Regions from separate parts of the Actinosynnema sp. NPDC050436 genome, predicted to be linked through region 2. Evidence: riboswitches for the same ligand, from Rfam matches in the RefSeq annotation. Region 2 holds a riboswitch; each other region holds the start of a gene.
What was found. A riboswitch is a leader RNA that binds a small molecule or an ion and turns the genes downstream of it on or off. The one in region 2 is predicted to bind glycine.

Region 1: it holds a riboswitch for glycine, as region 2 does, so the genes downstream of both, gcvP (aminomethyl-transferring glycine dehydrogenase) here and gcvT (glycine cleavage system aminomethyltransferase GcvT) in region 2, are expected to answer to the same signal.
Region 3: it holds a riboswitch for glycine, as region 2 does, so the genes downstream of both, gcvH (glycine cleavage system protein GcvH) here and gcvT (glycine cleavage system aminomethyltransferase GcvT) in region 2, are expected to answer to the same signal.

What each region holds. Positions count from the first base shown of each region.
Region 1 is NZ_JBFAJV010000010.1:246,568-254,053, forward strand. It holds gene AB0I60_RS24340 (VWA domain-containing protein) at 1-334, shown strand, start outside; gene AB0I60_RS24345 (WYL domain-containing protein) at 380-1,345, opposite strand; gene AB0I60_RS24350 (DUF3224 domain-containing protein) at 1,406-1,810, shown strand; gene gcvP (aminomethyl-transferring glycine dehydrogenase) at 1,908-4,796, opposite strand; glycine riboswitch at 4,952-5,042, opposite strand; gene AB0I60_RS24360 (MerR family transcriptional regulator) at 5,208-5,771, opposite strand; gene AB0I60_RS24365 (bifunctional nuclease family protein) at 6,422-6,895, opposite strand; gene AB0I60_RS24370 (MerR family transcriptional regulator) at 7,038-7,486, opposite strand, start outside.
Region 2 is NZ_JBFAJV010000014.1:88,871-96,356, forward strand. It holds gene AB0I60_RS29035 (hypothetical protein) at 161-322, shown strand; gene AB0I60_RS29040 (helix-turn-helix transcriptional regulator) at 514-1,002, shown strand; gene AB0I60_RS29045 (hypothetical protein) at 1,124-1,504, shown strand; gene AB0I60_RS29050 (DUF3817 domain-containing protein) at 1,525-1,827, shown strand; glycine riboswitch at 2,164-2,251, shown strand; glycine riboswitch at 2,252-2,346, shown strand; gene gcvT (glycine cleavage system aminomethyltransferase GcvT) at 2,368-3,552, shown strand; gene glyA (serine hydroxymethyltransferase) at 3,563-4,828, shown strand; gene AB0I60_RS29065 (hypothetical protein) at 4,932-5,582, opposite strand; gene AB0I60_RS29070 (cyclopropane-fatty-acyl-phospholipid synthase family protein) at 5,757-7,025, shown strand; gene AB0I60_RS29075 (DUF1295 domain-containing protein) at 7,022-7,486, shown strand, end outside.
Region 3 is NZ_JBFAJV010000015.1:4,252-11,737, reverse strand. It holds gene AB0I60_RS29535 (AarF/UbiB family protein) at 1-212, shown strand, start outside; gene AB0I60_RS29530 (glutathione peroxidase) at 248-733, shown strand; partial or broken gene AB0I60_RS29525 (isochorismatase family protein) at 616-1,011, shown strand; gene AB0I60_RS29520 (L-serine ammonia-lyase) at 1,086-2,450, opposite strand; gene gcvH (glycine cleavage system protein GcvH) at 2,456-2,836, opposite strand; glycine riboswitch at 2,953-3,044, opposite strand; gene ald (alanine dehydrogenase) at 3,266-4,372, shown strand; gene AB0I60_RS29505 (hypothetical protein) at 4,734-4,916, shown strand; gene AB0I60_RS29500 (hypothetical protein) at 4,919-5,320, shown strand; gene AB0I60_RS29495 (ABC transporter ATP-binding protein) at 5,368-6,579, shown strand; gene AB0I60_RS29490 (hypothetical protein) at 6,579-7,454, shown strand.

The sequences.
Region 1 (7,486 bases), on a different contig from region 2:
CGGGCTGCGCCCGCAGAGCGCGACCCAGCTCTACACCAGCGTGGCCGCGCTCTACGCCCGGACGCTGGCCGACCACCAGCCCGGCAAGCGCAACCGCATCATCGTGCTGACCGACGGGGCGAACGACGGCGGGCTGACCTTCGCCCAGCTCAAGGGCGAGCTGACCAGGCTGAAGCAGGACGGCAAGGACATCGAGATCAGCGTGCTGGCGATCGGCCCGGACCCGGAGCGCCAACCCCTCGGCGAACTCACCCGCACCACGGGCGGCACGCTGTCGGTGGTGGACGACGGTCGCGGCGTCGACGCGGCCCTGGCCCAGCTCCTGTCGGCTTAGCCGGGGGCACCGCTCCCGCGCGGGACGCGCCGCGCGTGGCGTGGGTCAGGCGTAGAAGGTGGCCATGGTGGTCACCGCGCCCTTGATCCGCTCCCGCAGCTCGACCGGCTCCACGACCTCCGCGTCCGCGCCCAGCCGGAGCAGGTCGGCGGCGGCGTGCTCCACGGACTCGATCGGCACGCGGACCGTCGTCCACTCGCCCCGGGGTTCGACGCCCGCCAGGGCCCGGCCCGGCACCAGGCCCAGCAGGTAGGGCGCGCGGCGCAGGCCCGCCTCGGTCAGCCGGACGGTGGCCTCCAGCGGGAACATCCGCTCCTCGAAGCGCGCCGACCACCCCGCCCAGAACTCCGCCAGGTCGAAGCCGGCGGGCCGCTCGAACGGCTCGTCGGTCGCCGTCAGCTCCAGCACCCGGGCCACCCGGTAGGTGCGCAGGTCGCCGGACGCCTCGGCGACCAGGTACCAGACCCCGGCCTTGAGCACGAGGCCGAGCGGGCCGACGACCCGTTCCACCTCGCCGCCGGCCGAGCCCCACCTCCGGTACCGGACGCGGACGCGCCTCGGGTTCCACACCGCGTCCGCGACCTCGGCGAGGAACGGCATGTCCTCGGCGTGGCGGAACCACCCCGACGTGTCGAGGTGGAACCGCTCGCGCACGCGCCCCGCCCGGGACCGCAGCTCCGGCGGGAGCGCGGCGAGGATCTTGAGCTGCGCGGCGGCCACCACCGCGCCCAGCCCCAGTTCGGCGGCCGGTCCCGGCAGGCCGGCCAGGAACAGCGAGTCCGCCTCCTCCCCGGTCAGCCCGGTCAACCGGGTCCGGTAGCCGTCGAGCAGCCGGTACCCGCCCGTCGGGCCCCGGTCGGCGTAGACCGGCACGCCGGCCGAGCCGAGCGCCTCCACGTCCCGGTAGACCGTGCGGACCGAGACCTCCAGCTCGTCGGCCAGCTCCTGGGCGGTCAGCCGGCCGCGCGACTGGAGCAGCAGGAGCAGGGAGAGCAACCGCCTGGCGCGCATGACCCGATTGTCCCCGATACCTGACGCGGGTTGTCAGGTACGCCGTGCAGACTCGTCGGCATGAGCACCGAAGCGAGCGGCACGGTCGGGATGGCCGACTGGGTCGAGCACACCTGGGACGGCAAGCGCTACGACGAGGTCACCGGCCCGAAGCAGACCACCGGCGGCATGACCACGACCTACCGGGGCGACCTGGAGGCGACCGGCGAGATGCGGTTCCTGATGTCCTACCCGGACGACGCGTCGTGCCGGTCCACCGGCTACGAGGTGGTGACCGGCACGCTGGCCGGCCGCACGGGCACGTTCGTGCTGGAGCACGTCGGCGGGTTCCGCGACGGCGTCGCCGAGGGCACGTTCACGATCGTCTCCGCCGGCGGCGACCTGGCGGGCCTCACCGGCACCGGCACCGTCCGCTGGCACCAGACCGAGCCGAGCCGCTACACCCTCGACTACGACCTGGCGTGACCCCGGGGGGCGGCCACCCGACCGCCGGCAGGCACGGCGAACGCCGGCAGGCATCGGGTGCCTGCCGGCGTGCGGCGGTCGAGCGGACGAGCGGCGGTCAGCCGCCGTAGGCGGACACCGGGGGGCAGGAGCAGACCAGGTTGCGGTCGCCCTTCGCGCCGTCGATGCGCCGCACCGGGGGCCAGGTCTTCGGGGCGGCCGTGCCCGCCGGGAACACCGCCTCCTCGCGGCTGTACGGGTGGTCCCACTCGCCGGTCACCGACGCCGCCGTGTGCGGCGCGTTGCGCAGCGGGTTGTCGTCGGCCGGCCACTCGCCCGAGCCGACCCGGTCGATCTCGCCCTTGATGGCGATCATCGCGTCGATGAACCGGTCGATCTCGGCCAGGTCCTCGGACTCGGTCGGCTCCACCATCAGCGTGCCCGCCACCGGGAACGACATGGTGGGCGCGTGCAGGCCGTAGTCGGCCAGCCGCTTGGCCACGTCGTCCACGGTCACGCCGGTCGCCTTGGTGATCGGCCGCAGGTCGAGGATGCACTCGTGGGCCACGAAGCCGCCCTCGCCGGTGTAGAGCACCGGGAAGTGCTCGTCCAGCCGCCGGGCCACGTAGTTCGCCGCCGCGACGGCGGTCAGCGTCGCACGGCGCAGGCCGTCGCCGCCCATCATCCGCACGTACGCCCACGAGATCGGCAGGATCGACGCCGAACCCCACGGCGCGGCGCTGATCGGGCCGACGCCGGTCGCCGGGCCGGCGGTCGGCTGCAACGGGTGGTTGGGCAGGAACGGCGCGAGGTGCGAGCGCACGCCGATCGGGCCGACGCCGGGGCCGCCGCCGCCGTGCGGGATGCAGAACGTCTTGTGCAGGTTCAGGTGCGACACGTCCGAGCCGAACTTGCCGTACTGGGCCAGGCCGATCAGCGCGTTGAGGTTCGCGCCGTCCACGTACACCTGGCCGCCGGCCTCGTGCACCAGGCCGCACACCTCGCGCACGGTGTCCTCGTACACGCCGTGCGTGGACGGGTAGGTGATCATGATCGCGGCCAGGTCGTCGCGGTGGGCGTCGACCGTCGCGCGCAGGTGGCCCAGGTCGACGTTGCCCTTGTCGTCGCACTTCACCACGACCACGCGCATCCCGGCCATGACGGCCGACGCGGCGTTGGTGCCGTGCGCGGAGGACGGGATCAGGCACACGTCGCGGTGCTCGTCGCCGTTGGCGCGGTGGTAGGCGCGGATCGCCAGCAGGCCCGCGAACTCGCCCTGGCTGCCCGCGTTGGGCTGGAGCGACACCGCGTCGTAGCCGGTCACCTCGGCCAGCCACGACTCCAGGTCCCGGACCAGCGAGAGCAGGCCGGCGGCGTCGGAGGCGGGCGCGAACGGGTGCAGCTCGGCGAACTCGGGCCAGGTGATGGCCTCCATCTCGGCCGTGGCGTTGAGCTTCATCGTGCACGAGCCGAGCGGGATCATGCTGCGGTCGAGCGCGACGTCCTTGTCCGACAGCGACCGCAGGTAGCGCAGCAGCGCGGTCTCCGAGCGGTGCGCGTGGAACACCGGGTGCGTGAGGTAGTCGCTGGTGCGGCGCAGGTCGGCGGGGATGCCGTCGGCGGTGTCGGCGTCCAGGCCGTCGATGTCGGCCACCGCCACGTCGAACGCCCGCCACACCGCGACGAGGTCGTCGCGGGTCGTCGTCTCGTCGCAGGCGATCGACACCGTGTCGGCGTCCACCTGCCACAGGTTGACGCCCAGCTCGCGGGCGGCGGCCACGATCGCGGCGGCCCGGCCCTCGACGCGCGCCCGGACGGTGTCGAAGAACTCGCCGTGCACGACCTCGACGCCGCCCTCGCACAGGCCGGCGGCCAGCACGGTCGCCATCCGGTGGGCGCGGGTGGCGATGCCGCGCAGCCCCTCCGGGCCGTGGTACACGGCGTACATGGAGGCGATCACGGCCAGCAGGACCTGCGCGGTGCAGATGTTGCTGGTCGCCTTCTCGCGGCGGATGTGCTGTTCGCGGGTCTGCAGCGCCAGCCGGTAGGCGCGGTTGCCGTCGGCGTCGACCGACACGCCGACCAGCCGGCCGGGGAGCTGGCGCTCCAGGCCCGCGCGGACGGCCATGTACCCGGCGTGCGGGCCGCCGAAGCCCATCGGCACGCCGAAGCGCTGGGTGGTGCCGACGACGACGTCCGCGCCGATCTCGCCGGGCGGGCGCAGCAGGGTCAGCGACAGCAGGTCGGCGGCCACCACGGCCTGCGCGCCGGCCGCGTGGATCTCCGCGATCAGCGACTCCTGGTCGCGGACCACGCCGGAGGCGCCGGGGAAGGACAGCAGCACGCCGAAGAAGTCGCCGCCCAGGCCGAGGCCCTCCAGGCCCTGCGACAGGTCGGCGGTGACGACCTCGATGCCCAGCGGCTCGGCGCGGGTCTCGATCACGGCCAGCGTCTGCGGCAGCGTGTCCTGGTCGACCACGAACTTGGCGGACTTGCTCCGGCCGGCGCGGCGGACCAGGGTCATCGCCTCGGCGGCGGCCGTGGACTCGTCCAGCATGGACGCGTTGGCCAGGGCCAGGCCGGTCAGGTCGGCCACCACGGTCTGGAAGTTCAGCAGCGCCTCCAGCCGGCCCTGCGAGATCTCCGGCTGGTAGGGGGTGTAGGCGGTGTACCAGGCCGGGCTCTCCAGCACGTTGCGGCGGATCACCGGCGGGGTGGTGGTGCCGTAGTAGCCCAGGCCGATCATCTGCTTGAGCGGCTTGTTGCGAGCGGCCAGGGCGCGCAGCTCGGCCAGCGCCTCGGTCTCCGTGGCGGGCGCGGGCAGGTCCAGCACCAGGTCGCGCTCCCGGATCGACTCGGGCACCGCGCGCTGCGCCAGCTCCTCCAGCGAGCCGACGCCGATCACGTCGAGGATGCGGGCCAGCTCGGCCGGCCGGGGGCCCACGTGCCGGTCGGCGAAGGGGGTGCCGTGCTCGAGAGCGGCGAGGGGGATGCGGTCGTGCGTCATAGATACGCCTCCGGGGCTACGGGCACACTTCTGCCGTTGCCCTCCCCCTCTGTCTTCTGCCCGTCGGGGCGCCTGAGAGCTTCACCCGGCCGTCGGAACGGACCGGGCTTGCACCGTCGGCGGGGTCGGCGGACCGACCCGCTTTCCAGAGGCGTCTCACCCGCGCGGTCCTTGCGCCTGAGAGGTTCCGGGGAGGATTTGCTCCTTCGGCGCCGAGACGTGCTCGGACTCTCCCGCGCGGGATAAAGCGACTACCCGCGAATGGTACCCGGACCAGGCCCGCAGGCCCGCACGGACGCGACGCGGATCTCAGCCGGTGGCACGGGACTTCGGGGTCGCGGCTGCGGGGCCCGGCCGGACCGACGCCCCGGACCGCTCCGACGGGCCTGGCGGTACCGACGCGCGCGGGCCTCAGCCGGTGGCGCGGGTGCGCCGGCGGCGGGACAGCTCGTCGTTCGGGGCGTGCTCGACCTCCCCGCCGTCCGCGCGCTCGGCGGGGAACTCGTGGATGGTGCCGCTGATCTCCCGCATCGCGCCGCTGACCGCGATCCCGAACACCCCCTGACCGCCCTGGAGCAGGTCCACGACCTCCTCCGGCGAGGTGCACTCGTAGACCGTCGTGCCGTCGCTGAACAGCGTGATCCGGGCCAGGTCCTGCACGCCCCGGCGGCGCAGGTGGTCGACCGCGACCCGGATGTTCTGCAACGAGACCCCGGTGTCCAGCAGCCGCTTGACCACCTTGAGCACCAGGATGTCCTTGAACGAGTACAGCCGCTGGCTGCCCGAGCCCTGGGCACTCCTTATGGTCGGGTTGACCAGTCCGGTGCGGGCCCAGTAGTCGAGCTGGCGGTAGGTGATGCCCGCGATCTGGCACGCGGCAGGGCCTCGGTAGCCCACGAGCTCGTCCGGCAGCGAGGAGTCCGGGAACAGCTCACCCTGTTCGCCGGATCCGGCCCGGATGGCTTCCTCGACCACGCCTGCCTCCCCTCGGTCCGGCCACGACAGCCGGCGACCACCGTGCAACCGCCCCGGCGTTGGAATCACACCGTGGCAATTCACCCGAGTTCGACGGTAAGACCGCCTAGGGGGCAGGTCAACGCGACGCGCTGAGCGTGTCGCACCTCAACCTCAGGTTGAGGTTGAGAGAGACGCCCGACGTAAGCCATTCGGGTGACGTTTAGTGATCGTTTAGCCGATCACCGCTGACGTTGTGTAATTCGGAAGTGTGACACCGGGGGGTGGCACACCGGGTTGATCCACAACTCACCGCACACACCACGGGGGGCCGACCCGACTCGCGGCCGGACCACCGGCCCCTCGTGGCGCAGCCGGCACCCGAACCGACGAAACGCCCACTCACAGCCCGCCACCGAGCGTCCGTCGTGCACACCGGCCGACCGCCCGGACGGCCCCCGGCGCCCCCCGAACAGCTCCCGGCACGGGGTCCCGGACCGCCCGGGGCACTCCCCAGCCGGCCGGGACCCGGCCGCTGCCGCCCCGCTGCGCCCCGAACGCGCGAAAGCCCGGAGCGACCGCTCCGGGCTGCCCGTCCGACCCCACCGGGCCGGACCGCCTCCACCTCGTCCACCTGCGCGCCGCGGCGGCACGCCCGGCCCGGGACCGGGCTACGTGTCCGCGCCCCGGAAGTCCTCCGGCGACACCGAGTCGAGGAACTCGCGGAACTTCTCGACCTCGTCCTCCTGCTCGTCCGGGATGATCAGGCCGGCCTCGGCCAGCACCGACTCCTCCGCGTGGATCGGCACGCCGATCCGCAGCGCCAGGGCCACCGAGTCGCTCGGGCGCGCCGACACCCGGACGTCGCCGTCGAACACCAGCTCGGCGAAGTAGGTGCCCTCCTGCAGGTCGGTGATGCGGACCTGTTCGAGGTTGCGGCCCAGGGCCCCGATGACGTCCTTGAGCAGGTCGTGGGTCAGTGGCCGCGCGGGGCGCACGCCCTGTTGTTCCAGGGCGATGGCGGTGGCCTCGACCGACCCGATCCAGATCGGCAGGTAGCGCTCGCCCTCGGTCTCGCGCAGCAGCAGGATCGGCTGGTTGGCGGGCAGTTCCACCCGCACGCCGACGACGCGCATCTCGCTCATCGGGTATCGCCTCCCTCAGCGCGCTGAAATTCTGGCGTCCCCGCTATCCCACGAGGATCCCCCACGTACCCTTTCGACGCTACCCGCCAAGCGGGCCTTGTGCGCAACCACCTGGTATCCGGATCACCATTCGGACACCGGTTCACCTGGGGGAAACGCGACCACCTGCGACGTCGCGGAGCCCGGTCTTCACCAGGAGTGTGTGCAGCGTTACGGAAAGCGCCGCGAGTTCGCGGACGACTTCATCGGCACGGCCGCGCGCTCGCGGGTCCCGCTGCCGGTAGAGGGGTGCGACGACCTGCTCGACGAGGCCGACCTCGCGGTCGGCCGCCGCGCGGAAGGTTCGCAGGTGGCGCGGGTCCAGGCCGAGGCCGGTCAGCGCGCGCACGGTGGTGGCGACCTGGAGGGCGTCCTGGTCGTAGGACCCGCCCGCGCCCGCCCTGAGCAGGCCGTGCTGCTCCAGGTCCGCCAGCAGCGCCCCGTCCAGCCCGGAGCGGGCCAGCAGCTCCTCCCGGGACAGCCGGGGCGCGGACCCGCCGGCGGCCTGGTCGGCGGCGGGCAAGCTGTCCACGGCGCGCAGCACGCGGCCCG
Region 2 (7,486 bases):
AGTCTCCGCCTGGGCGTGGCTCCCGGTGCAACCTGCGCCCGGACGTGGGAACGGGGCGCGTTCTCCCGTCATCGTCCGGGTGAATGGGGGACCATGGGGCGTAACGCGGTGGGCACGACGCCTGCCGGCCGGGCACCTGCGAACGGACGGAGAGGGTCTCGTGAACGTCAAGAAGGTGGTGACGCTGGCGGCCGTCGCGCTGCTGCTGTTCCTCCTGATCACCCAGCCCGACCAGTCGGCGGACGCGGTCAAGACCGGCGTCGGCTGGCTGCGCCAGGGTGCCGAGTCGATCATCACGTTCGTCCGCAGCCTGTTCGCCTAGTCCACCTCGCGGGGGGTGGCCAACCCGGTCACCGGCGGTGACGGTCAAGCCCGCACGTTGCACCGTCTGGGTGGAATGAGGGCTATAACGCGCTGGTAACAGGGTTTTTGACAAACCAGGGTCTAGCGGTTGTCGGTACCCGCTAATACGGTGCGCTGCATTGGCTGATCTTCGACCGACGAGGAGGCAGAATGGTCGAGGACTCCGGAGTCGACGAGCTGCTGCGGCAGTGGGCGGCTGAGCGCTCGGACGACGCCGAGTTGCAGGAGGTGAACCGGATCAAGGACGAGTGGCTGGCCGAGGCCCCGCCGTCCGCGCCGGGGATCCCCGTGCAACGGGCGAACGGCGGGTCGCGCGGACTGGTGCGGGTCGAATCCGCTGACCCGGCCTACGTGGCGGCGATGCGGAAGAGGGCACCCGAGGTGCCCGAGGTGCTGCTCGCGGCTGCCGCCAGCTACTGGCAGCTCGTGGGCGACCTGTCCGAGGCGGAGCGGTGGTGGGACGCGGGCATCAGCCCGTTGGACCAGCGCGCGCTCGACTACCGGGCGGCCGGGTTGACCCCCGCCGACCTGGGACGGCGCCTCGGCCCGATGACGGTGCTCCAGCACCTGCGTCGGGGCAGTGCGGCGGCCTGGTGCGTGGCCAGGTTGCAGCGGCAGCGCCGGGACGGCGTTGCGTGAACCAGCGCCGCGTTGTGAGGGCGCGGCGTCGAGTCGAACACCTGCACCAACCGGGAGGGCGGGCTCCTGTGCGAGGAGCCCCTTCCGCCGAGAAGTGAACTCCGCGAAGTAGTGTGGGAGGGTGCCCGGCACCCTCCTGACACCCAAGAGACTCGCCATCGCGGCGGTCTGCCTGGTGTCGCTGATCGTGTGCTGCGGCCTCGCCTACTGGCAGTGGGAGAGGTTCTCCGAGGCCGGCGGCACGTTCCAGAACCTCGGGTACGTCTTCCAGTGGCCGCTGTTCGGCCTGTTCCCCGTCTTCATGGTGTGGCGGATGCGCAAGCTCGCCGCCCAGCGCCGTGCCGAGGACGCCGCCGGGGGCAGCCGGGAGCCGGTGGCCGCCGCCCCGCGTCCGGCCGTTACCGTGGAACCCGTCAGAACACCCGCGCACGACGACGAGGACGACGAGCTGGCGGCCTACAACCGCTACCTCCGGGAGCTCAACGCGCGGGACCAGCGGTGAGCGAAGGCGGTCGGTAGGCGATGAGCGGTGCGTTGAGCCGGTTCCGGTTCATGGCTTACGTGGTCGGTGTCGGCCTGCTCCTGCTCGTGGTGGCGATGTTCGTCAAGTACGTCGGCGACAACTCCGGGATGATGGCCGTCGTCGGGCCCGTCCACGGCTTCCTGTACGCCGTCTACCTGGTCTTCACGGTCGACCTGGCGCTCAAGGCGCGGTGGTCGCTCAAGGGCTCCGCGCTGGTGCTGCTCGCGGGCACCATCCCGTTCGTGTCGTTCTACGCCGAGCGCAAGGTGGTCGAGAGCGTCAAGGAGGAACGTGCGCTGTGACCGCGTGCCCCACCCCCGCACCGTCCGCTGAGACGGCCGTGGGCGTGCGGCCGGCACCGGTCGGCGTGCCTGCGCGCGGCCGAGGTGTTCCGGCGTTCCCCCGCCTCTACAGGGGTTCGTTCCCGGTGCTGCACGGCGGACGCGCGGCCCGGAGCGGGTTCCCGGAGCGGGCCGTCGACGGCTCCGCGGGCGGGTTCCCGCTGCTCGGCGGCAGCGCGGCCGGGGTGCGCGGGTCGTCGGGTGGTCGGCCGGGCGGCAGGTTCTGTGACCCGGTCCCGGTTGACCGTGCCTACCAGGCACAACTAGCGTCTGGCGGTACCAACTGAACACGGCCGTCGATGTCGCGCGGGAGAGTCCCCGGAAGGGGCGCCGAAGGAGCAACTCCTCCCCGGAATCTCTCAGGCACAGCTACCGCCCGACGAAGGCAACTCTGGAAAGCAGGCGCTGCGCGCCTCGCCCACGGTGCAAGCCGCGCCCCGCGCGCGGTGAAGCTCTCAGGCTCATGACAGAGGGGGAGGCTCACTCGACGAGGAGTCTCCGATGGACCGTGTCATCCTTCACCAACGGCGACCGGCCGACCAGGTCGGTCTCGTCGCCGTGCCCGCCACCAGGGAGGACCACCCCGTGGAAACCCGCCGGACGCCGCTGCACGCCGAGCACGAGGCGCTGGGCGCCCAGTTCACCGACTTCGCGGGCTGGCGGATGCCGCTGCGCTACGACAGCGAGCTCGCCGAGCACCACGCCGTGCGCACGTCAGCGGGCCTGTTCGACCTGACGCACATGGGCGAGATCGTGCTGTCCGGCCCCGAGGCCGGCCGCGCGCTGGACCACGCGCTGGTCGGCCACGCGTCCGCGATCGGGGTCGGCCGCGCCCGCTACACCATGATCACCCAAGCGGACGGCGGCGTCCTGGACGACCTGATCGTCTACCGGACCGGCGAGCAGGAGTACCTGGTCGTGGCGAACGCCTCGAACGCGGCCGTCGTGTTCCAGGCGCTGGTCGAGCGCGCGGAGGGCTTCGACACCTCCGTCGTGGACAAGTCCGTCGACTACGCCCTGCTGGCGGTCCAGGGGCCGGCGTCCACCGCGATCCTGGCCGGTCTCACCACCACCGACCTCGCGTCGGTCAAGTACTACGCCTCCTACCCGACCGAGGTGGCCGGCCGGCCCGCGCTGCTCGCCCGCACCGGCTACACCGGCGAGGACGGCTTCGAGCTGTTCCTCGACCCGGCCGACGCGCCGGCGGTGTGGCAGGCGCTGCTGGAGGCGGGCCGCGAGCACGACCTCCGGCCCGCCGGCCTCGGCTGCCGCGACACGCTGCGCCTGGAGGCCGGGATGCCGCTGTACGGCAACGAGCTCAGCGCCGCGCGCACCCCGTACCACGCCAACCTGGGCCGCGTGGTGAAGCTGGACAAGCCGGAGGACTTCGTCGGCCGCGAGGCGCTGGCCGCCGTCGCCGAGCAGGGCGCGGAGGCGAAGCTGGTCGGCCTCAGGACCACGTCCCGCCGCGCGCCCCGGCACGGCTACCCGGTGCTGGACGCGTCCGGCTCGGTGGTCGGCGAGGTCACCAGCGGCGCGCTGTCGCCGACCCTGGGCTACTCGGTGGCGATGGCCTACGTGCCGCCGGCGCTGGCCGAGCCCGGCACCGCTCTGGCCGTCGACATCCGGGGCAGGCAGGAGCCCGTGGAAGTCGTCGCGCTGCCGTTCTACAAGCGAAACTCGTAAGGGAGACACCATGTCCGAGCACTTCAACACCTCCCTCGCGGAGTTCGACCCGGAGGTCGCCGAGGCCGTCGCGGCGGAGCTCGGCCGGCAGCAGGGCACCCTGGAGATGATCGCGTCGGAGAACTTCACCCCGGTGTCGGTGCTCCAGGCGCAGGGCTCCGTGCTGACCAACAAGTACGCCGAGGGCTACCCCGGCCGGCGGTACTACGGCGGCTGCGAGAACGTCGACGTGGTCGAGCGGCTGGCCATCTCGCGGGTCAAGGAGCTGTTCGGCGCGGGCTACGCGAACGTGCAGCCGCACTCGGGCGCGCAGGCCAACGCGTGCGCGATGTTCGCCCTGCTCCAGCCCGGCGACACGATCCTGGGCCTGGACCTGGCGCACGGCGGCCACCTGACCCACGGGATGCGGATCAACTTCTCCGGCAAGCTCTACGACGTGGTGCCCTACCACGTGTCGGAGACCGACGGCCGGGTCGACATGGCCGAGGTCGAGCGGCTGGCGACCGAGCACCGGCCCAAGCTGATCGTGGCGGGCTGGTCGGCCTACCCGAGGCAGCTGGACTTCGCGGAGTTCCGCCGGATCGCGGACTCGGTCGACGCCTACCTGATGGTCGACATGGCGCACTTCGCCGGCCTGGTGGCGGCCGGGCTGCACCCCAGCCCCGTGCCGCACGCGCACGTCACCACCACGACCACGCACAAGACGCTGGGCGGCCCGCGCGGCGGCGTGATCCTGACCAACGAGGCCGACCTCGCCAAGAAGATCAACTCGGCGGTGTTCCCCGGCCAGCAGGGCGGGCCGCTGGAGCACGTGATCGCGGGCAAGGCGGTGGCGTTCAAGCACGCCGCGTCGCCCGAGTTCGCCGACCGCCAGCGCCGCACGGTCGAGGGCGCGAAGATCCTGGCCGACCGCCTGTCGCAGCCCGACGCGGCGGCGGCCGGCGTGAAGGTGCTGACCGGCGGCACGGACGTGCACCTGGTGCTGGTCGACCTGGTCGGGTCCGAGCTGGACGGCAAGCAGGCCGAGGACCGGCTGCACGAGGTGGGCATCACGGTGAACCGCAACGCGGTGCCGAACGACCCGCGCCCGCCGATGGTCACCTCGGGCCTGCGGATCGGCACGCCCGCCCTGGCCACCCGGGGCTTCGGCGCGGCGGACTTCGCCGAGGTCGCGGACGTGATCGCGGCGGCCCTCCAGGCGTCGCCGGACCTGGCCGAGCTGCGCTCCCGGGTCGAGGTGCTGGCCGCGAAGCACCCGCTCTACCCGAACCTGTAGGGGTTCGGCGTCCGACACGTGGTCCCCCGGCCAACCCCAGGCCGGGGGACCGCGCTGCTCACGGGCCGCGCCGCGTCCGGGCGGCGAACCGCTCGGCGACGGGCTACGCGGCGGGAGCGCGGACGCCGGGCGGCAGGCACTCGACGTTGCGCTTGCCGTCGGGTCGGACCACGAACCACGTGCCGCCCACGCCCTGGCCCTTCCACTGACCGGGTGCCTCGTCCTTTGCGTAGGTGTAGAGCGCCCACCCGGCGAGGGTGACCTGCTCGGTGCCGTCCGCGCGCTTCACCGTGCCGACCAGCGTCGGGTCCACGCCCTCCAGCGCCGGGGTGCCGCCGCCGGCCAGCAGCGGCGGCCAGGTCTCGGCGCACTTGCCCTCGCAGGCGGACTTCGGCGGGTTCGGCGTGTCCTTGTCGAACCGGTACAGGGTGCGGCCGTCGCCGTCCTGCACCACGTCGCCCATCTTCGGCACGCTCTTGGCGACCAGCGCGACCGTCGGCCCGGCGGGCGCGGCCTGCCCCTCGGGCGCACCGGCCGCCGTCTCGGCGGGTGTCTCCAGCGGGGACTGCGAGGTCGTCGCGGGCGGCGCGGCGGGGGTGTCGCCGTAGTCGGCCTGCGCGGCTGCCCCGACCTGGTCGGTGCGCACCGGGGCCGGGTCCTGCCGCCCGGAGGCGTTCGAGGTCCACACGACCAGCGCGAGCACGGCCGCCAGGCCGCCCGCGACGGCGATGGCGATGCGGTTTCGTCGGATCACGCTCAACTCCTCCATGGTCGGTCACCCGCTCCACCGACGACTACGGCGGCCCCGGAACGCCGGTTCAGGGCCGGTGGGCCGATCGGGCGAAGTCAGGGGTGCCGCGCGGCGGGGGTGAACCGGGACGGGGGTGTCGTGCGAACGTCGGGACACCAGAGGTGTGAGGAGGAGTTCGTGGTCGTCGCAACCGCCGGAGTGGCCGGGCGTCTCGCCGCCGTCGTCGAACGTCTGCTGGGTGCGCAACTGCCCATCGGGCTGCGCGCGTGGGACGGCAGCACGGCCGGTCCGCAGGACGGCCCGGTGGCCGTGATCAGGTCCCGCCGCGCCCTGCGCCGGCTGCTGTGGAACCCCGACGAGCTGGGCCTGTCCCGCGCGTACGTGGCGGGTGAGCTGGACGTGGACGGCGACCTGACCGAGGGCCTGGTCCGGTTCTGGGAGCTGGCCCGGCAGGGCAGGCTGGGCAAGCCGAAGCCGCTGGAGGTGCTGGGCGCGCTGCGCACGGCGGCCGGGCTGGGCGTGCTCGGCCCGCGCCCCGCGCCACCCGGCGAGGAGGCCCGGCTGTCCGGTCGGCGGCACACCCGCGACCGGGACCGGGACGCCATCGCCCACCACTACGACCTGAGCAACGCGTTCTACGAGCTGGTGCTCGACCCGAGCATGGCCTACTCGTGCGGCTACTTCACCTCGCCGGGTGCCACGGTCGCCGAGGCGCAGCACGCCAAGCTGGACCTGGTGTGCCGCAAGCTGGGCCTGGCACCGGGGATGCGGCTGCTGGACGTGGGCTGCGGCTGGGGGTCGATGATCGTCCACGCCGCCAAGCACTTCGGCGTGCGGGCGACCGGCGTGACGATCTCGGCGCAGCAGAAGGCGCACATCGAGGCCCGCATCGCGCGCGAGGGCGTGGCGGACCTGGTCACCGTGCGGCTCCAGGACTACCGCGAGATCGCCGGCGAGCCGTACGACGCGGTGTCCACGATCGAGATGGGCGAGCACGTCGGCGAGGAGAACTACCCGAGGTACGCGGCCGTGCTGCACCGGGCGCTCAAGCCGGGCGGGCGGCTGCTGCTCCAGCAGATGTCGCGCGGTGCCAACGCACCCGGTGGCGGCGCGTTCATCGAGTCCTACGTGGCGCCCGACATGCACATGCGGCCGGTCAGCCGGACGCTGGCGCACCTGGAGGGCGCGGGGTTCGAGATCCGGGACGTGCACGCGCTGCGCGAGCACTACGTGTGGACGGTCCGGGCGTGGGCCGAGACGCTCGAACGGCGCTGGGCCGAGGCGGTCGCGCTGGTCGGCGAGGGCCAGGCGCGGGTGTGGCGGCTGTACCTCGCGGGCGGCGCGCTGACCTTCGAGGAGGGTCGGATGGGCGTGGACCAGGTGCTGGCGGTGCGGCCCGGCCCGCGCGGCGACAGCGGGATGCCGGCGACGCGGGAGTGGGCATGAGCTTCGGCTGGAACGTCCTGTGGTCGGCGGTCGTGGTGCTCGTGCTGGTCACGGCGCTGTTCGGCTTCGCCGCGTCGCGCAGGCGGTTCGACTTCATCGACTCGTTCTGGGGCTTGGGCTTCGCGGTGATCGGGGTGCTGACCTACGCCCTGTCCGAGCACTCGACCCGGGCGCTGGTCGTCGCGGTGCTGACGGCGGTGTGGGGCGTGCGGCTGGGGTGGCACATCCACCGCCGCAACCGGCACAAGCCCGAGGACCAGCGGTACGTCGACATGTACCGGCGGGCCCGGGGCAACCCGCTGGCCAAGATGTACCGGGTCTACCTGCTCCAGGCCGGGATCATGCTGCTGGTGTCGCTGCCGGTGCAGTTCGCCGCCTACACGACGGCGGACTTCGGCGTGCTGGACTACGTGGGCGTCGCGGTGTGGCTGGTCGGGTTCGCGTTCGAGGCGGTCGGCGAC
Region 3 (7,486 bases), on a different contig from region 2:
TCGTCGTCACCCTGCTGCACCAGGTCATGCTGACCGTCCTCGGCGCGACCGCCGGCGTGATGGCGGTGCTCCTGCTGGGCGCGGACGGCGGCCCGCTGGTCGCCCCGCAGATCACGCTCTACCAGGTGTTCGGCTACAACCTGCTGGTGATCAGCATCCTGCTCGGGCTGCGCGTGGTCGTCACCGTCTTCCGCCCGCGCGACGGCGGCTAGCGCCCGGCCCGCGCCGGGCACCGTAGGCTGGCCGCATGAGCATCCACGACATCGCCGTGCACACCCTGGACGGCACGCCGAGCAGCCTGGGTTCGTTGCGCGGCAAGGCTGTGCTGGTGGTGAACGTGGCGTCGAAGTGCGGCCTGACGCCGCAGTACACCGGGTTGGAGCAGCTCCAGGCCCGGTACGCGGCGCGGGGTTTCTCGGTGGTCGGCTTCCCGTGCAATCAGTTCGCGGGCCAGGAGCCCGGCACGTCCGAGGAGATCGCGGAGTTCTGCTCGGCCACCTACGGCGTCACGTTCCCGCTGTTCGAGAAGATCGACGTGAACGGCGAGGGCCGGCACCCGCTGTACGCGGAGCTGACCGCGCACCCGGACGCGGACGGCGAGGCGGGCGACGTGCAGTGGAACTTCGAGAAGTTCCTGGTCTCCCCCGACGGCGAGGTGCTGGCCCGCTTCCGACCGCGCACCGAGCCCGGGGACGAGCAGGTCGTGAAGGCGATCGAGGCCGCGCTCCCGTAGGCCCGCCGTCCGGGACCGACGCCCGGTCTCGTGCTGCCCGGCGGGTGACGTCGGGCGGGTGGTGCGGGACGACACCAGGCCCCCGGACCGGTCACCGCAGGGGTTCCGGGCGCGGCCGGCGCGCTGGGGACGCGTTCCCCGAGGGGACCGCCGGCACCGACCTCGACCTGGTGCTGCGCGCCCGCTCGGTGGGGTCCGTCGTGGTCGCCGGCGTGGCGACCAGCGCGGTGGTGGCGGCGACCTGCTACGACGCGGCGGACCGGGGCTACCGGGTGACCCGTCCCGGGACCAGCCCCGCGTTCGGTGAGGCAGCCGCCGTGGTCTCCCGGCACGGGCCGGGAGACCACGGGGGTCAGCACTCGATGACGTTCACCGCCAGACCGCCCCGCGCGGTCTCCTTGTACTTCACCTTCATGTCCTTGCCGGTCTCGCGCATGGTCTTGATGACCTTGTCCAGCGACACGAAGTGCGACCCGTCGCCGCGCAACGCCATGCGCGCGGCGGTGATCGCCTTGATCGACGCCAGCGCGTTGCGCTCGATGCACGGGATCTGCACGAGCCCGCCGATCGGGTCGCAGGTCAGGCCGAGGTTGTGCTCCATGGCGATCTCGGCGGCGTTCTCCACCTGCTCCGGCGTCCCGCCGAGCACCTCGGCCAGGCCGCCGGCCGCCATCGAGCACGCCGAGCCGACCTCGCCCTGGCAGCCGACCTCGGCACCGGAGATCGACGCGTTCTCCTTGAACAGCACGCCCACCGCGCCCGCCGTGAGCAGGAACCGCACCACGCCGTCGTCGGACGCGCCCGGCACGAACCGCGTGTAGTAGTGCAGCACCGCCGGCACGATGCCCGCCGCGCCGTTGGTCGGCGCGGTCACCACCCGACCGCCGGCCGCGTTCTCCTCGTTCACCGCCAGGGCGAACAGGGTCACCCAGTCCATCACCCGCAACGGGTCGGTGGTGAAGTGCTCGGCCGCGAGCCGCTGCCGCATCTCGGCGGCCCGCCGCCGCACCTTCAGCCCGCCCGGCAGCACGCCGTCCTCGGTGCAGCCGCGCTCCACGCACTCCTGCATCACGTGCCAGATGTGCAGCAGGCCCTGGCGCACGTCGTGCTCGGAGCGCCAGGACAGCTCGTTGGCGAGCATGACCTCGCTGATGGTCAGCCCGGTCTCGCGGGTGCGCGCCAGCAGCTCGTCGCCGCTGAGGAACGGGTGCGCGATGGGGGTGGCGTCGGCCTTGATCCGGTCGGTGCCGCTCGCCGTCTCGTCCACCACGAACCCGCCGCCGACCGAGTAGTACACGGCCTCGTCCAGCACCTCTTCGCCGGAATAGGCGGTGAAGCTCATCCCGTTCGGGTGCAGCGGGAGGGACTTCCGGCGGTGCATCACCAGGTCGGCGTCCTCGGTGAACGGGATGTCCCGCACACCGCCCAGCAGCAGCCTGCCGGTGGCCCGGATCTCCTGCACCCGCACGTCGGCCGCCGTGGGGTCGACGTCCTCCGGCTTGTGCCCCTCCAAGCCCAGGAGCACGGCCTTGGGGCTGCCGTGGCCGTGCCCGGTCGCACCCAGCGAGCCGAACAGCTCGACGTGCACGCGGTCCACCGAGTGCGCCCGGTGCCCGAGCCGCGCGACGAACATGGTCGCCGCGCGCATGGGGCCGACGGTGTGCGAGCTCGACGGCCCGATGCCGACGGAGAACAGGTCGAAGACGCTGATCGCCACGGCGCTCAGTCCCCGGTGAGTTCCGCGTACTTCGCGGCGGTCAGCAGGCCCGTCGCGTCCTCGACGGCGACCTTGAACAGCCAGCCCGCGCCGTACGGGTCGTTGTTGATCAGCGACGGGTCGTCGGCCACCTCGGTGTTGACCTCCACGACCTCGCCGCTGACCGGCGCGTACAGGTCGCTCACCGACTTGGTCGACTCCAGCTCGCCGCACACGTCGCCGGACTTGACGCGCTCGCCCACGGTCGGCAGCTGGACGAACACGATGTCGCCGAGCGACTCCGCCGCGTAGGAGGTGATGCCGATCGCCACGGGGTCCTGGGTACCCGGGGTCCAGTCGACCCACTCGTGCTCGGGCGTGTACAGCAGGTTGTCCGGAAAAGTCACGTCAGCTCCTCGGTCCGCGCGGCCAGGTCCCCTCTCTGTCCTGGGACCTGAGAGCTTCGCCGCAGCGCTGCGGCTTGCACCGTGGGTGCGCGCGTGAGCACGCTTTCCAGAGTCGCCTCGCCCGAGCGGTTCTCGTTGCCTGAGAGTGTGCGGGGTGCTTGCTCCTTCGGCGCTCCAGACGTGCTGGAGGCTCTCCCGCTCGGGTTCCGGTGTCGCCTGCGACACCCCGGCCGATGTTCAGTTGGTCGGACGCGAGCACGCTAAGTCGTCGGCGACTCGGGTGTCAACGCGCGTCCAGAGACTTCACGCCACCTCCGCCGTTGTCCGACCGGCACAACGCGGCAGGTGCGCGTTCGTGCCAACGGCACGATGACAGCCGGATGGCGGTACCGGACCTTTGGCATTAACAACGCCCCGAAGGAGCCCTCCGTGCGGATCTCAGTACCCCGCGAGATCAAGAACCACGAATACCGCGTCGCGCTGACCCCCGCAGGCGCCCACGAGCTGACGGTGCGCGGCCACGACGTGTTCGTCGAGGCGGGCGCGGGCCTGGGCTCGGCCATCACCGACGAGGAGTACCTCGCGGCGGGTGCGAAGGTGCTGGCCACCGCCGAGGACGTGTGGGCCGAGGGCGACCTGGTGCTCAAGGTCAAGGAGCCGATCGCGCGGGAGTACCCCCTGCTGCGCAAGGGCCAGACCCTGTTCACGTACCTGCACCTCGCGGCCGACCAGCCGCTGACGCAGGCGCTGCTGGACTCCGGCACCACCGCGATCGCCTACGAGACGGTGCAGACCGCGAACGGCGCGCTGCCGCTGCTGGCCCCGATGTCCGAGGTGGCGGGCAGGCTCGCGCCCCAGGTCGGCGCGTTCTCGCTGATGAAGCCGTCCGGCGGCCGGGGCGTGCTGCCCGGCGGCGTGCCCGGCGTGCACCCGGCGCGGGTCGTCGTGATCGGCGGCGGCGTGGCGGGCCTGAACGCGGCCACCATCGCCGTGGGCCTGGGCGCGGACGTCGAGATCCTGGACACCAACGTCGACCGGCTGCGCCACATCGACGCCCTGTACCAGGGCCGGCTGCGCACGGTCACGTCGAACCGCTACTCGGTCGAGCAGGCCGTGCGGGAGGCCGACCTGGTCATCGGCGCGGTGCTGGTGCCGGGCGCGAAGGCCCCGAAGCTGGTCTCCAACGAGCTGGTGGCGCAGATGAAGCCGGGCTCCGTGCTCGTCGACATCGCCATCGACCAGGGCGGCTGCTTCGCCGACTCGCGGCCGACCACGCACGCCGAGCCGACCTACCAGGTGCACGACTCGGTGTTCTACTGCGTGGCCAACATGCCCGGTGCCGTGCCGCGCACGTCCACCTACGCGCTGACCAACGTGACGCTGCCGTACGCGGTCGCGCTGGCCGACAAGGGCTGGGAGGCGGCGCTGCGCGCGGACCAGGCGCTGGCGCTGGGCCTCAACGCGCACGACGGCCTGCTGACCTACCAGCCGGTCGCGGAGGCGCACGGCCTCACCCACACCCCGCTCGAAGTCTGAGCACCCGCGAAGGAGGGGCGTCCACCACGACGGTGGGCGCCCCTTCTCGCACGTGGAGGGCATGAAAAGGCGGCCCGCTCAACCAGCCTGGGGGTCACTGGGAGCGGGCCGCGCCACCAATGCTAGCGGGCGGCGGGCGGTCGTGCCCAGCCGCCCCGCCCATCTGACGCCCAGATCTTTACCAGGAGGAGCACAGCCCGTGTCCACCCTCAAGCAAACGAGTGAATTCGCCGCGTAACGGGTAAGTCACGACGCCCGGTCGGCCGATGAGGTACAGCGAGGTGCCCGTGCGCTGACGCGGCGGGCTCGCCCCTCCGCGGTGTGCCCACCGCGCCGCCGCCGACCTCCGATCGGAGCGCACATGGCCGAACCACAGGGCTGGATCGACTGCCACGACCCCTTCGGGCGGGACCGCTCGATGACCGTGCTGGTGGAGGACGACCGGGTGCTGCTGGTCGCCCCACCCGGCGAGTCCGCTGTGATGTCGGTCACCCAGACCCGCCGGCTGCACCGCCTGCTGGCCCAGGCCGCGGACAGGATGTGACGGTGGACGAGACACTGCGCGCCGCCGTCCTGCACCGGCTGACCCAGTTGGAGGAGGTCGCCGAGCGGGGTGCCGCCGAGGCGCTCGTGCCGCTGGCCCGCGCGGAGATCAACCGGCTGGCCGACACCTGGCGGCTGCTGCTCACCGTGCACCAACCCGATCCCGACGGCCGCTGCCGCGCCTGCCCCGGCGTGCTGCGGCACAAGAAGTGGCCGTGCCAGGTGTGGACCATGGCCCACCAGCACCTCATCGGCGAGGGCCTCCCGCACCGCGAGCGGCGGCGTCCCCTGCGCGGGCCGTTCGGCCGGGTGCGCGACGCCGAGCACCCCGCCGAGCACCCCGCCGAGGCCACGACCGAGATACCCGCCGTGGTGTCGAAACCGCGACACGCCCTTCCCGACTGACCTTCCTAGGGCAGGATGGCGTCCCGAAGAGCATTCGGGAGGGACGCGTGCACGACGGCAGTGGCCGCATCGTGGTGCAGAACTTGACCAAGCAGTTCGGTCCGGTGGCAGCGGTGCAGAATCTCAGCTTCACGGTGGAACCGGGGTCGGTGACCGGCTTCCTGGGCCCCAACGGGGCGGGCAAGACGACGACGCTGCGCATGGTGCTCGGCCTGGTGACGCCCACGGCGGGCATCGGCCTGATCAACGGTCGGCCGTTCCACCAGCTCGGCAACCCGGCCCGGGTGGTCGGCGCGGTGCTGGAGGCGCAGGGCTTCCACCCCAAGCGCTCGGCGCGCAACCACCTGCGGGTGTACGCGGCGGCGATCGGCGTGCCGGACTCGCGGGCCGACCAGGTGCTGCAACTGGTCGGGCTGGGCGCGGCGGGCGACCGCAACGCGGGCGGCTTCTCGCTGGGCATGAAGCAGCGACTGGCGCTGGCCACCGCGCTGCTGGGCGACCCGCAGGTGCTGGTGCTGGACGAGCCGTCCAACGGCCTGGACCCGGAGGGCATCGCCTGGCTGCGGACCTTCCTCCAGTCCTACGCGCGCAGCGGGCGCACGGTGCTGATCTCCAGCCACCTGCTGGCCGAGGTGGAGCAGACCGTGGACCAGGTGGTGATCATCTCGCGCGGCCAGACCATGTACTACGGGCCGCTGGACAACCTGCGCGAGCAGCAGCAGTCCCGTGTCCTGGTGCAGCCGTCGGACACCGCCGCGCTGGTCGCGGCGCTGCACGAGGAGGGCGTCACGGCGATCGAGCAGCTGCCCGACGGGCGGATCGCCATCGCGGGCGTGGACGCCAGGCAGGTCGCCGACACGGCGCTCAAGGCGGGCGTGTCGATCTACGGCATCCAGGAGGAGAAGGCCGACCTGGAACGGCTGTTCTTCCAGCTCACCAGCGGCCAGTACACCGCGTCCGGCCCGAACCAGTACGCCCAGCAGCCCCCGCAGGGCAGCGGCTACTACGCGCCGCCGCCGGGCTACCAGCAGCCTCCCCAGCAGTACCAGCAGCAGTACCAGCCGCCCGGCTACCAGCAGCAGCCCGGCTACCAGGACCCGCAGTCGGGGTACCAGCCGCAGCCCGGCTACCGGCAACCCGGGTACCAGGACCCGCCGTCGGGGTACCAGCAACCACCCGGCCACCAGCCGGGCCGGCAGGACCCGCCGTCCGGCTACCAGCCGGGCCAGGGGCAGAGCGGTCTCGGGGGCGGTGCGTGATGCTGGCGAACCTGGTCAAGGCGGAGTTCCGCAAGACGACCACCACCGGTCTGTGGTGGGGCCTGATGATCCCGACCGTGCTGATCGCCCTGGGCTGGGCGCTGGGCACCGGGTACGTCGGCAAGTCCATCATGGACACGGTCAACGGCCGCGACGCCGAGCAGCTCACCGACCTGCTGGGCATCGACCCGTCGCAGTGGAAGGTGTCGCTGTTCGGGATGGCCCGCAGCATCAACATCGCCACCGTCTTCCCGATGATCTTCGGCGGCCTGGCGATCTCCAACGAGATCAACCGCAAGACCATCACCACGACGTTCCTGACCGCGCCGAACCGGGTGTCCGCGCTGGGCGCGAAGCTCGTCGTCTACCTGGTGTGGGGCGCGATCTACGGCCTGGCGATCGTCACGTCGGTGTCCATCGGCATCGCGCTGACCTCGGACGCGAACGCGCTGCCGGACGCGGCGGGCTGGCTGGCCATGGCGGGCGTCGGCGTGCTGGCGTCGGTGCTGATGACGATGTTCGGCGTGGGCGTCGGCGCGCTGATGACCAGCCCGGTCGGCACCACGGTGGTGCTGGTGCTCTACATGCTGATCCTGGAGAACGGGATCCAGCTCGTGGTCAGCACCCAGGGCATCCCGGAGCTGGTCGGGTTCCTGCCCAACGGCTCGGTGAACGGCCTGACCGGCTCGGTGGCGTCGTCGCTGTTCCTGTCCACGGCCGGCGTGGTGCCCGACGAGCTGGAGTCGGTGCTGCGGGCGGTGTCCGGTGCGCTCGGGGCGTTCGACTGGTGGCTGAGCGGGTTGATCTTCCTGGCCTGGACGGCGCTGTTCTTCCTGGGCGGCTGGGCCGTCACCCAGCGCAAGGACATCACCTGATCAAGTGAAGCTGCTGGGCTGAGGGACCGTCT